DNA from 4 places in the Marinobacter sp. W-8 genome. Region 4 is predicted to be linked to each of the others. Evidence: predicted binding sites of a transcription regulator. Region 4 holds the regulator's gene; each other region holds the start of a gene.

Evidence for each region. Region 4 encodes FliA, which starts transcription of late flagellar genes. Its sites were predicted from a motif close to CTAAAGTTTNNNNNNNNNNNGCCGNTAA; they were not measured.
Region 1: ACF8YQ_RS12835 (methyl-accepting chemotaxis protein) is a predicted target of FliA. The motif match lies at 1,687-1,714, and genes of this name have one in related genera.
Region 2: ACF8YQ_RS08890 (methyl-accepting chemotaxis protein) is a predicted target of FliA. The motif match lies at 1,746-1,773, and genes of this name have one in related genera.
Region 3: flgM (flagellar biosynthesis anti-sigma factor FlgM) is a predicted target of FliA. The motif match lies at 1,396-1,423, and genes of this name have one in related genera.

Annotation. Positions count from the first base shown of each region.
Region 1 is NZ_CP172297.1:2,780,225-2,783,563, reverse strand. It holds gene ACF8YQ_RS12840 (PhoX family phosphatase) at 1-1,612, shown strand, start outside; gene ACF8YQ_RS12835 (methyl-accepting chemotaxis protein) at 1,850-3,339, shown strand, end outside.
Region 2 is NZ_CP172297.1:1,900,589-1,903,927, reverse strand. It holds gene ACF8YQ_RS08890 (methyl-accepting chemotaxis protein) at 1-1,677, opposite strand, end outside; gene ACF8YQ_RS08885 (GNAT family N-acetyltransferase) at 1,898-3,339, shown strand, end outside.
Region 3 is NZ_CP172297.1:2,039,832-2,043,170, forward strand. It holds gene ACF8YQ_RS09525 (chemotaxis protein CheV) at 1-460, opposite strand, end outside; gene flgA (flagellar basal body P-ring formation chaperone FlgA) at 646-1,353, shown strand; gene flgM (flagellar biosynthesis anti-sigma factor FlgM) at 1,481-1,807, shown strand; gene ACF8YQ_RS09540 (flagella synthesis protein FlgN) at 1,815-2,285, shown strand; gene ACF8YQ_RS09545 (pilus assembly protein PilB) at 2,357-3,100, opposite strand; gene ACF8YQ_RS09550 (peptidylprolyl isomerase) at 3,305-3,339, shown strand, end outside.
Region 4 is NZ_CP172297.1:1,287,484-1,290,822, forward strand. It holds gene ACF8YQ_RS05900 (MinD/ParA family protein) at 9-821, shown strand; gene ACF8YQ_RS05905 (RNA polymerase sigma factor FliA) at 854-1,597, shown strand; gene cheY (chemotaxis response regulator CheY) at 1,758-2,141, shown strand; gene ACF8YQ_RS05915 (protein phosphatase CheZ) at 2,163-2,948, shown strand; gene ACF8YQ_RS05920 (chemotaxis protein CheA) at 2,967-3,339, shown strand, end outside.

The sequences.
Region 1 (3,339 bases), 1.5 Mb from region 4:
GGGCATGCATCATGACGGCGTGCACTTTTTCCCGATTGATCTGAAAGCCGGTGGTAACAGCTCCAGCGAAGGTCTGTTGGTGATGAACCATGAGTACATCAATCAAGGCGCTTTGCATGCCAACGGGGCTACCTACATCAACGGTATGCGTCCGGCCGATGAAGTGCGCAAGGAAATCGCCGCGCACGGTGTGTCTGTGGTTCATATCAAACGCGACAACAACGGCAAGTGGGATATTGTTTTCGGGAGTCCGTTTAATCGCCGGGTTACGGGTAATACCGAAATGGATATCCGTGGTCCGGTGCGTGGTTACGACAAACTGGTCACCAAATACAGTCCGGATGCAACGGAAACCCGCGGTACTCTGAACAACTGCGCGATGGGCCCGACGCCGTGGGGAACTTACCTTGCGGCTGAGGAAAACTGGCACGGGTACTTCGCTAATAGCGATGCAACGCAGCCCCGGGAGCAGACCCGCCATGGCGTCGGCGATTCAAGCCGCTACGACTGGGAGTTGGCTGACAGCGGTGCGGATCAATACGTGCGCTTTGATGTTACCCCGACGGGTGCGTCGGCGGCGGATGATTACCGGAATGAGGCCAATACCTACGGTTTCATGGTGGAAATTGACCCGTTTACTCCAGAGAGCAAACCACAGAAGCGAACCGCGCTGGGCCGCTTTGGTCACGAGGGTGTGATTTTTGCGCCGGTTAAGGAAGGTGAGCCGGTCGTATGTTATTCCGGTGATGATTCCCGTTTCGAGTACATCTACAAATTTGTCTCCTCGAAGCCCTATTACGCTGCAACGGCCGGAGGCTACCTCCTGGACGAGGGCACGCTCTACGTGGCTCGCTTTAATGACGATGGCTCGGGCGACTGGCTGGCGCTGGATCTGAACGATGCGGATTTTGCTGCCAAAGTGGCTGCGGCCCAGGGCGAAATGGTTGGCAACGTTCAGTTTGACGGTTTTGAGAATCAGGCTGATGTTTTGTTGAACACTCGCCTGGCTGCCGACATCGCAGGTGCGACCCCGATGGATCGCCCGGAGTGGGGGGCTGTAGATCCGAATTCCGGTCAGGTTTACTTTACGCTGACCAATAACTCCCGCCGGACGGAGGAGCAGGTTAACGCGGCAAACCCGAATGCCAACAACCGCACCGGTCATATTATTCGCTGGAGCGAAGACGGCAACGATCACACTGCGACCAGCTTTGACTGGGATATCTTCGTGTTCGCCGGTGAGCAGGGCACGGAAACCGTGGTTGACGACCAGGTCATCGTATCTCTGACTGATGACAACATCTTCAACAGTCCGGATGGTCTCTGGTTCGATTATAACGGTCGCCTCTGGATTCAGACCGATGGCTCCGATGCAGCACCTTATCAGAACAACATGATGCTGGCGGCCAACCCGGAAACCCGCGAGATCAAGCGTTTCTTCGTTGGGCCGGTTGGCTGTGAGGTTACAGGCGTTGTCTCCACACCGGATGTGAAGACCATGTTCGTCAATATCCAGCACCCGGAAGCAAACTGGCCCGATGCCAACGATCCGCGTCCGCGTGATGCAACGGTTATCGTTACCCGCGATGACAGCGGCGTTATCGGTGCCTGATCAGCCATAACGGTTGTCAGGCTCTGCCAAAAAGCCCGGGCGGACTCGTTCCGCCCGGGCTTTTCTCTTCTGTATTTCAGATTTCCTTCCAAATGCCGATAAACCCCTTGGGCACTGCAATAGTGGTATCTTTAATCCACTAAAGTAGCAGTTATTAACCCATATCATTTCTTTACTCTCCGGGATGGCCTGCAATAACAACATGCTTGCGTTAGCAATGATAAAGATGAGGGCACCATGGGTTTACTCGATCGCACTGCAATTTTATGGGGGGTGGGCATTGCTGTTGCGCTCGGTATTGCCTGCATTCTGGTGGCTCCGATGATGGGGCTCGATGCCGCGTCTCTGTTAATCGGGCTCCTCGTAGGGCTCGCCGCCGCGGCCGGCTATCTGGTTCTGAGGGTGCTGGAACCAATAGAACGCGGGATTAACGGTCTGAATGATGGCTCCCTGGCGGATAATCATCCTCTGCGGGCTCAATGTGCGCAGCTTCTGGCCGATGCCCGGGCTGGCAGAGCTCTGGTTGAAACGCTTTCCGCCAGTGCCGACAAGAATGCCATCTCGGCCGCCGAAGTCTCGTTTGCGGCGGATCAGGTGAAGCAGCGCCTGGACAGACAGGTGGAAGAAACCGCCCAGATGGCCGATTACGCCGGCCAGATCACGGAATCGGTTCGGGAATCGTCGGAACAGGCCACTAACGCTGCCACCATGGCTCTGCAGAATCGCGAAGTCAGTGTGGAGGGGCGTCAGTCATTGGTGTCGGCCATTGAAAGTGTGCGACTGCTGCATCAGCAGTCGGAAGAAAACCTCCGGCTGATTCAGGCGCTGCATGAAAAATCCGGCAAGATCCAGGGCGTGACCTCCACCATTCAGGGCATTGCCGAACAGACCAATCTGCTGGCACTGAATGCCGCTATTGAGGCGGCCCGCGCCGGTGAGCAGGGGCGCGGGTTTGCGGTGGTGGCCGATGAAGTCCGGCAATTGGCCGGGCGCACTGCCCAAGCCACCAGTGAAGTGGCGGACACCCTCGACGAAATCCAGAATGATACAACCAAGATTGTGTCCCGCATTGAATCTCTGGCGAAAACCGTGGAAGACGGGCTGGCATCTGTAGAGAGCGTTGGCGGCCAGCTGGATCAGATTCGGGATCAATCCGACCGGGTTCAGCAGCAGGTTGCCCGTATTGCCGAGATTGACCAGAACAACGAGCAGAGTCTGGCCCAGGTGTTTTCGGCTATTGAGTCTGTCCGTGACCATATATCCGAAAGTGATACCAGTGTGGCATCGCTGGCGGACCAGGCTTCCACGTTGATGGAGCTGGCGGAGAAGGCGAATGCTGCCTTTGCGCTGAACAGCAGCGAAAGCTACCACCGGCCGTTTTATGAGAAAGCACTGGAAGGGGCGCAGCAGATTGGCCAGTTGTTTGAGGCGGCAATTCGAGAGGGCCGTTTGAGTGAAGCGGCGCTGTTTGACAAGAAGCGAACACCGATTGCCAACACCCAGCCCCAACAGTATTCCAGCAGCTTCGATCGGTTTACTGACCAGATGTTTCCGGCAATACAGGAGCCCATCAAGAAATCCCATGAGGCCATTGTGTTCTCCATCGCCTGCACGCCGGACGGTTATGTGCCTACCCATAACAAGGATTTTGCCCACCCGCCGAGTGGTAATCCGGAAGTGGACCTGGTGAAAAGCCGCAGCAAGCGTTTGTTCAATGACCGTACTGG
Region 2 (3,339 bases), 610 kb from region 4:
CGCCTCCACAATCCGGTTCAGCGACTCCATGGCATCCTGTGCTTTTTCCATGCTCACATTGGATACCGCCGTCGAAGCTTTCATCACATCTACGGCATCGTTGGCGCCTTTCTGCAGTCGTTCGATCATATTGTTGATTTCTTCCGTAGAAGACTGGGTACGCTGAGCCAGGTTCCGGACTTCATCAGCCACCACCGCAAAACCACGACCTGCATCCCCTGCCCGCGCCGCCTCAATGGCCGCATTCAGTGCCAGCAGGTTGGTCTGCTCGGCAATACCCTGAATGACTTCAAGTACTGTCGTAATCGACGAAACATCCTTGCCAAGTGTGTCGATAACCTCAGCGGCAGCGTTGATCTCACCGACGAGCTTCTGCACCGCATCCCGGGACGAAGTGACAGTCTCCAGGGAGCCGCGGCTTTCCTGGTCCGCATTCTCTGCGGCTTCTGCGGTTTGCTGGGCATTCTGGGCAATCTCACCAGCCGCCGCCGACATTTCATTGATTGCCGTGGCGATCATGTCGATCTCATGCTGCTGGTTTTCAACGCTGGAGCGACTGTCGCTGGAGGTCTGGCGGAGCGATTTTACGTTTTCCTCCAGCTCATCGCTTCCCTCTTTTACTTCTCTTACAACCTGCTGGATGTTGGCGACGAAGGTATTGAAACTTGCCGCGAGCTTGCCAAATTCATCGGTAGCCGAGCCATCCAGCCGCTGGGTGAGATCTGCATCGCCTGAGGCAATATCCGACATCGCCTGGTTCAGGCGGCGCACAGGTGCCATCAGAGCTCGAATGCCAAAATGGAGAATGGCCAACGCAATCAACAGCCCGACAATGGCTATTGTTATTCCTGTTGCACGGGCGGCAACAACGGGCTCGTGAATCTTGTCCCAGTTCACAACCGAGCCCATGTACCAGTCGACGCTGCGGGCATCGGAGATCGGGAAGAACGCTACGCTCCAGGTGGTGTCTTCGCGGTTGAACTGTGCCGGCACACCATCCAGTGACGGTGCGAAACCAAGCAGATCATCAATGTTCTCACCGATCAGTGACTTGTCCGGGTGGAAAAGAATGGTGCCTTCCCGGGTCATCAGGACTGCATAGCCGGAATCGCCTAAGGTAATCGTTGCGAGCAGATCCTGAATGGCGTTCAGGGTGATATCCATTCCAGCCACCCCCTGAAAGGTACCGGAAGAAACCGGAGCAATAGCCGAGAACACGGTCTCGCCGGTCTGGGCATCCTGGTAGGTTTCCGTAAACGATGCCCTGCCTTCATTCATGGCTTGCTGGTACCAGGGGCGCTGACGGGGATCAAAACCGGCCGGTAGTGCCTGCTCTGTTTCAACTGTACGCATCATCATGCGGCCATCCGTCGTGCCGACATAGACATCCTTTGCGCCGCTACCACGGGTCATGCCATCCAGCAGGTTACGCGCCATGTTATCGGTGCGAATGTTCCGCAGTGATGACGCCGCAGCTTCCGTCATATCCAGCCGCGTATTGAGCCAATCCGCGACGCTCGCCGTACTCTGCTTGACGGCATCATCAAGCATTGCCGTCACGTAAGTTTCGGTAGTGTTTTGAAGGCGCTGATCCGCTGTAAATGTAAATACAGACATGATCACGACGATAAGAACGCCTACTGCGACAAGCAGTTTCTGGCCAAAAGATAGCTGCACGATGGGAACTCCTCCTGAAGAAGGTGGGCCATGATAATGATCACGGTTGCTCTGCGCTGTTACTGTTTGTTTCGGCCGAAAATGAAAAGTCTTTAATTCCTGTGATGTGGTTAGCCGAAGGAACGGCTCGTTTGAGGGCGAGAGCTAAAGCAGCCTGTCTGCTAGAATGCTCGAAACAGCCCCGCACTACTGCCAAAGCTAATTGATGGAGAGTTTGTTAATGGCTCACGAAGAATTGCACCTCAATCTACGTAACCTGACCCTTGATGACTACGGCCAGTTGCAAGAGTTGATGGATCGGGTTTACGACGACATTGGTGGCGCGTGGCCAAAAGAAACCATCAAGGCTCTGGTGGAACAATTCCCGGATGGCCAGATCTGTATTGAAGACAGCGGCCAGCTGATAGCCGTGGCCCTCACGGTTTGCGTGAAATACGAAAGATTCAGCAACCCCCATGCCTACGACGACCTTATTCTGCGGAACGAGAAGATCTGGCACAACCCGAATGGCGATTCGCTTTACGGCCTGGATGTGTTCATAGACCCGGAATACCGTGGCTATCGACTGGGCCGCCGTCTGTATGAGGCCAGAAAAGAGCTTTGCCGCTCCATGAATCTGCGAGCCATCCTCGCGGGCGGCCGTATTCCCAATTACTTCAAGTATTCTGAGCAATACACCCCGGAAGAATACATCCAGAGAGTGGATCGCAAAGAAATCTACGATCCGATCCTGACATTCCAACTCTCCAACGATTTCCAGGTCACCCGGCTGATGCACAAATACCTGCCGGAAGACCAGAAATCCCTGGGCTACGCCACGCTGCTGGAATGGCGAAACATTCTTTATACGCCGCCGTCTCCCGTACTGAGCGTCAAAAAAACCCAGGTGCGCATGGGTGCGGTGCAGTGGCAGATGCGGGAATTCACCTCGGTGGAGGAAGTGCTCAAGCAGGTCGAGTACTTCGTGGACGCACTGTCGGATTATAAAAGTGACTTTGCCCTGTTCCCGGAATTTTTCAACGCGCCGTTGATGGGACTGACCGACCAGATGGATCAGACCCGGGCCATTCGGTTCCTGGCCGGCTTTACCGAACAGTTCCGCAACGAAATGTCGGAAATGGCCGTCAGTTACAACATCAACATTATCACCGGCTCCATGCCGCTGATTGAAGACGACCGGGTCTACAACGTTTCGTACCTGTGCCATCGGGATGGCCGTGTGGACGAGCAGCGCAAGGTGCACATCACCCCCCACGAACGCCGCGACTGGGTTATTGAGGGTGGTGATAAATTCCAGGTGTTCGATACCGATGCCGGCCGTGTCGCCATCATGATCTGCTACGACATCGAATTTCCGGAACTGGGCCGTATCGCCGCCAGTCAGGATGTGGACATTATCTGTGTCCCCTTCTGGACCGATACCAAGAACGGCTATTTGCGCGTGCGCCATTGTGCCCAGGCCCGGGCCATCGAAAACGAATGCTACGTGGTGATCACCGGCAGTGTGGGCAACCTGCCGAAAGTGGAAAACCTGGATGTTCAGTACGCCCAGTCTTCGGTATTCTCGCCGTCGGATTTCGCATTTCCACATGATGCAGTGATGGCAGAAACCACACCGAACACCGAAATGATCATGTTTTCAGACATGGATCTGGAAAAGCT
Region 3 (3,339 bases), 750 kb from region 4:
TCTTTTCTACATCTATGATTTCTACAAGTTTATCGTCAATCTTGGTAACCGCCGTGAGGTAGACATCCTTTCCGGCACCCTTCGGTGGAGGCAGAATGTCTTCCCAGTTCATATTCATAATCCGGTCTACGCCCGTTACCAGAAAGCCCTGAGTTTTACGGTTGTATTCCGTGATGATCACGAAACTGGTGGACAGCTGCTCCTGCGGTATACCCGGCAAGCCAATCGACATGCTCAGATCGATAATCGGAATGGTTTCACCGCGGATGTGGGAAACCCCTCGAACCACGCTCCGGCTGTTGGGAATCGATGACAGCTTGGGGCACTGAAGCACCTCTTTGACCTTGAATACGTTGATGCCGTACATCTGCTGCCCCCGTAAACGGAACAGCAACAGTTCGAGCCGGTTCTGACCGACCAGCTGGGTGCGCTGGTTAACGCTGTCTAATACCCCTGCCATGATGCTTTACTCCTGGCGTGCCTATACCGGCATCAATATTGCTTCAATCTTTGTAAGGTGGTTTCAGGCCTGTCCAAGACAATTCTTTGACGCCTGAAGACCTGTTAAGGGTTAACGGCCCAAGAACCCGAATCCTTAACGAATTTCGACAAAACACACAGATAAAGACAGCATAGGACAAACCGGTGCGTATGCGAATCATCTTTTTGGCTGCATTGTGCCTTTTACTGAGCCCGGTCACTCAGTCTTCAGAACGTACCACTGCTGAAACCATCCGCAACGCCGCCCAGATGTTTCTGGCCAGGTGGTCCGAAACCCTTGCAGCCGAGGGCTATGAAAGCAGCTATGAAGTCGGCGCCATTGATAGCCGCATCGCCCTTGCCGCCTGCAATCAGGATCTGAACACCGAATTTGCGGGCGATCCGCTGCAAACCACCAGCCCGTCTGTACTGGTATCGTGTAGTGGTGAACGCCCCTGGAAAATGTACGTGACCACCAGCGTTGAGGTTCATGGCCCTGCCCTGGTAGCGGCTCGACCCCTGGCGCGCGGGGAGCGTTTGACACAGGATCTGGTAACCGTAAATTCGGTTCAGATCAACGCCAGTCGCCGCGGCGTACTCACCCGGAAGGAATCTGTTTCAGGCATGATGATGCGCCGCCCGGTGAACGCCGGCACGGTAATGACCCCGGATCTCCTTGAAGCTCCCAACGCGATTGAGCGGGGTGACCATGTTATTATCACCGCGCGCTCAGGCTCATTTTCGGTATCATCTCGCGGTAAGGCACTGGCGAGCGCGGGCGTTGGAGAACAGGTACTGGTGGAAAATCTCCGCTCGTCCCGGACAGTCAAAGCTCGTGCCGTTGGACCCGGGCGGGTCGAAATTCCGATGTAAGGCGGCAAACAGCAAGAGCGGCAAATGTTTTCCGTTTTGTAACTAAAGTATGGCGCGGATTTGCCGTTAAGCAGATATAAACCCGAATACGCCACTTTCGTGTGGCCCCAGGCAAGCAGGTATTGATATGTCAGTTGACTTAAATGGAATTGGCCCCGGCCAGGTCAACACCACGCGCACCACGGCCGACAAAGCCTCAGGCAATCAAACGTCACAGGCGCCCACAGGCGAGCAAGCCAAGGCCCAGAGCCCCGCTGCCCGTGGCGAAAACGTGAACCTGAGCAATCAGGCGAAAAACCTGAAGCAACTCGAGCAGAAGCTGGGGGACTACCCCGAAATGGACGATGATCGCATCGAACAGATTCGTTCTGCTCTTGAGAACGGCACCTACAAGGTAGATGCCCAGAAACTGGCCCAGAAAATGCTTGAGATGGATAAAAGCATTTTCGGGTGAGTAAAGCATGACTGCACATGAACAGTTGAAAGCGATTCTTCAGGAAGATATCCGCCAGCTTGAGTTGCTGGCGGAAGTACTCCACCAGGAAAAATCCGTGCTCTCCTCTGCGGATATCCAACCCCTCCAAGAAATGACCAGCCGGAAAAACCAGATTCTTGAGGGCATACGCGAACGCGCCAAAAAGAAGATTCACCTGCTGGTGAATATGGGCTACAAGCCCAATGCCGGAGAGCCATCACGCTTCATTCGCGCCGCTGGTATGGATGAGCTCCACCAACTCTGGAAAGAAGCCGACACTCGTTTGCGCGAATGCCAGGCCGTGAATCAGAACAACGGCCGAATTCTCGGGCACCTGCAAAAGCGCCTGTCACGCCTTACCGACATCTTCCGAGGTGCTTCCGCCCAGCAGAAGCTCTATGGTGCCAAAGGCCAGCAGACCAACGTCTCAAGCACCAATATTCTGGCCAGCGCCTGATACGCCCATCGCTCACAGACAACGAAATGCCCGGAGATCTTCCGGGCATTTTTCGTTTCAGGGCAAGGTTTTCAACGCGTATAGATGGTCATCTGGGCATCCGGGTGAAAGCGGATATCGCGAATGCTGACATTGCCCATGGGTGGAGTCTGGCCGCCCATCACGCGAATATTATCCATCCGGATTTCCTCGATACGCTCCGGAAATGCCAGCCTCAGGCCTCCGTCTTCCTGTAGCGAGTAGCGAGGCTCTGAGTCCCGGTAATGCACACCCGTAATTGTAAGGTCTGAATCCAGAAAACTGAGCACCGGCACGAATACATTGGCCGCCAGTCTGATCCCTTCCACCACATCGACATCGGGAGATTCTCCTGAGAGATCGTCCCGGGCGCTGGCGGGCATGGAAGACACGGCCTCCAGGCGCTCCATCAGGCCAATACCGCTTTGTGCAGACACCCCTGACATTTCCTCTTCCGAGAGGGGTGTGAGTCCGCTCCGCTCGTAGAGTTCGCCCGCTCCGGCGCCTACCTGCGCTGCGTTGGTGTTGCTGGACGCCAGTGACACCAGGGGCTGAAATGGCAAGGTGACCATGGTAACCAGCGCTGCTGCATTCCGGTAGCGCGACTGATGCTTGAGTACGCGGTGGAGCTCCCTCTCTGAGATCCAGCCGGCAGCGATTAACACCTCACCGAGGCGCTGCCCGGTCTCCCGTTGAGCCCGAAGCCCCTCTTCCAGCTGACCCTCAGACAGGTAGCCACGATTGATCAAAAGCCGGCCAAGCCGGGATTTCTCTTCAAAACCCTGACGGATTCTCACCAGATTCCTCCTGCAGTATCAGTGATCACCGTACAACCCGGCCCGGTATTCAACAGTCAAGTGAAGCGTAGCCCACAACCTCTGAGCGTGCTGTTCTGATTTACCCTTAATGGCGTAATGATCTGTTAAGATCTGCACAAACTACGTAATAACCGGATTATCTCAGTATTCTGGTCACCACCTGTAACAGAGAGCTGCCTTGAAATGACAAATCCCGTAAAACTCGTCCCGATTGTGAT
Region 4 (3,339 bases):
ATAACAGTATGAGCAGACCACATCCGGTTCAGGTGATTGCGGTTTCCGGCGGCAAGGGCGGTGTCGGCAAGAGCAATGTTTCGGTCAATCTCGGTATCGCCCTGGCCCAGAAGGGGCGCCGGGTTGTCTTGCTGGACGCGGATCTCGGGCTCGCCAACATCGATGTGTTGCTCGGCATTACCGCTAATCGAAATCTGCAAGACGTACTCAGCGGCGATTGTGATCTGAAAGACGTGCTGGTGAATGGTCCTGGTGGTATCAAGATTGTACCGGCATCCTCCGGCACCCAGCGTATGACCCAGCTCAGCGCCATGGAACATGCCGGCCTGATCAACGCTTTCAGTGAGCTGGGCGACCAGATTGACGTCCTGATTGTGGATACCGCCGCAGGTATTTCTGAATCGGTGGTCAGCTTCCTCAGGGCCTCGCAGGAACTTCTGCTGGTGGTCTGCGACGAACCTACTTCCATTACCGATGCCTACGCGCTGATCAAACTGATGAACCGGGATTATGGCACCAACCGCTTCCGTATCCTGGCAAACCAGGTCCGCAATGAGCAGGAAGGCCGCCATCTGTTTGAAAAACTGACCCGGGTCACCGAGCGTTTTCTGGATGTGGCACTACAATATGTAGGTATCGTGCCTTACGACGAGGCCGTCAAGAAAGCCGTCCAAAGACAGAAAGCGGTATTGGATGCCTATCCGAGGGCGAAAGCCTCGCTGGCTATCCGGGCTCTGGCCGAAAAAGTGGATAGCTGGCCTTTGCCGTCCTCTCCCAGGGGGCATCTCGAATTCTTCGTGGAGCGGCTCGTCGAAGTCTGATCTGAATCCAGTCCTACAAGAAAACCGGATACATGACATTGGCGAAAAATCTGGGAATTTACCATCAGGCCGGCGCCAGGAGCCCTTCAGCCCTGATCGAAGAGCATGCGCCGCTGGTCAAGAAAATCGCCCTTCATCTCATGGCCCGGCTGCCGCCATCAGTGCAGCTGGAAGACCTTATGCAGGCTGGTATGGTTGGCCTTCTGGAGGCCGCGCAGCGCTATTCTTCCGGCAAAGGTGCCACCTTTGAAACCTACGCAGGGATTCGCATCCGCGGCGCCATGGTGGATGAGATCCGCAAAGGCGACTGGGTGCCTCGCTCAGTGCATCGCAACGCCCGGCGAATCGCCAGTGCTATCAAACAGGTGGAAGATCGTACCGGGCGCGAGGCCCAGGATGCCGAAGTAGCGGAAGAGCTTGGCATTGGTCTGGACGAGTATCATGCCTCACTCGCCGACGCTAACAGCGGTAGACTTTTTAGTCTTGATGAACTCAATGAATCCGGCGAGCTGCCGATAGAAGAAGCAGAAGCGAGTGATAATCCGCTGGACGGTATTGCTTCAGGCGCTTTCCAGCGAAGTCTCGCAGACGCCATTGAGCAGTTGCCTGAGCGTGAAAAACTGGTATTGAGCCTGTATTACCAGGAGGAGCTCAACCTCAAGGAAATCGGTGCGGTGCTTGGGGTCAGTGAGAGCCGGGTAAGCCAGATTCACAGCCAGGCGGCGTTGAGACTTCGCAGCCGGTTGGCCGAGTGGCGGGATGGTGACAACGACTGATCGGCCAGGTGCTGTGTTTCGCTTTCAGCAAGCTGTGTAGCTTTTGGTAAACGATGCTTTACAACGTGCGCAAACACCACACAATAAGCGCTTAAGGTAGCAGCCTGCTAGACTTCCAAAAGGCTGAATGAATTCCGGGTGTTACTGACTGGAGGTCCCATTGGACAAGAACATGAAAATTCTCATTGTGGATGACTTCTCCACAATGCGACGCATCATCAAAAACCTGCTGCGAGATCTCGGCTTCACCAATACGGATGAAGCAGACGATGGCAACACCGCGTTGCCCATGCTCCGAAGCGGCAAGTATGACTTCCTGGTGACTGACTGGAACATGCCCGGCATGTCGGGCTTTGACCTTCTGAAGGCTGTCCGTGCTGATGAAAACCTGAAGAACCTGCCGGTTCTGATGGTAACGGCAGAGGCCAAGCGGGACCAGATCGTGGCCGCGGCTCAGGCCGGGGTGAACGGATATGTGGTCAAGCCTTTTACGGCAGCTGTGCTCAAGGAAAAGATCGAGAAAATCTTCGAACGAATCCAGTAACCAGAGGTCGGATGGCTCGCCATGAGTGATACCAAACAGAACCATCAGGGCCTTGATCCGGAGGTGGCGGAGAAACTTCAAAAGCAGGCCTCCGACCTGGCTGAGAATGTAAACGCCGGGAATTATGCCAAGGCGATGACCCTGATCAATGAACTGAGCGAGGTTCGCGATCAGAGTCTGTACCGGGAAGTGGGGCGACTGACCCGCAGCCTCCATGAGGCAATCCGGAACTTCCAGATAGACCCGCGTAATGCCGAGCAGAAAGAAGTGCTGTCGAAGATGAGCGACGCTTCTGACCGTCTGGCCTATGTGGTTCAGATGACCAGCCAGGCGGCGAACCGCACCATGGATCTGGTTGAGGAAAGCATGCCGGTGGCTCACGCCATGCGGGATGAAGCGGTTGCCCTGCGGGATGAGTGGCAGCGTCTGCGCCGTCGTGAAATGGAGCCTGCGGAGTTTCGGGAGCTTTACGGTCGCATCGACAAGTTCTTCGCTGGCCTGACGACAGACTCCGACAGTCTGTACCAGAACCTGTCGGAAATCCTTCTAGCTCAGGATTTTCAGGATCTTACCGGTCAGGTTATCCAGAAGGTCACCGCGTTGGTGAAAGAGGTGGAAGACAACCTTCTTGGTCTGGTGGTGATGGCCAGCCACGTTGATCAACTGACCGGCACAGTGCATCAGATTGAAGAAAAAGAAGAATCGGCCGAAAAAGGGGTAGGGCCCCAGATCAAGGCCGATGAGCGGGAAGATGTAGTTTCGGGACAGGACGATGTGGACGATCTGCTGTCCAGTCTCGGATTCTGATAATAAAGAGGGTGACGCATGGCGTTAGATGCTGATGAAGAGATCCTGCAGGACTTCCTGGTAGAAGCCGGCGAGATACTCGAAAAGTTGTCGGAGCAGCTGGTGGATCTGGAGCAGCATCCCGATGACAGCGATCTGCTGAACGCCATTTTCCGTGGCTTCCATACCGTGAAAGGGGGCGCAGGCTTCCTTCAGCTGGAGGCACTGGTTAATTGCTGCCACTCTGCGGAGAACGTGTTTGATATTCTCCGGAATCACAAGCGCAAGGTAACACCGGACCTGATGGACGTGGTGCTGGAGGCGCTGGACAACGTTAATGCCATGTTCGAAGAAGTCCGCAACCGGGAAGAACCGACGCCCGCGCCGGACGAACTGATTGAAGCTCTGGATG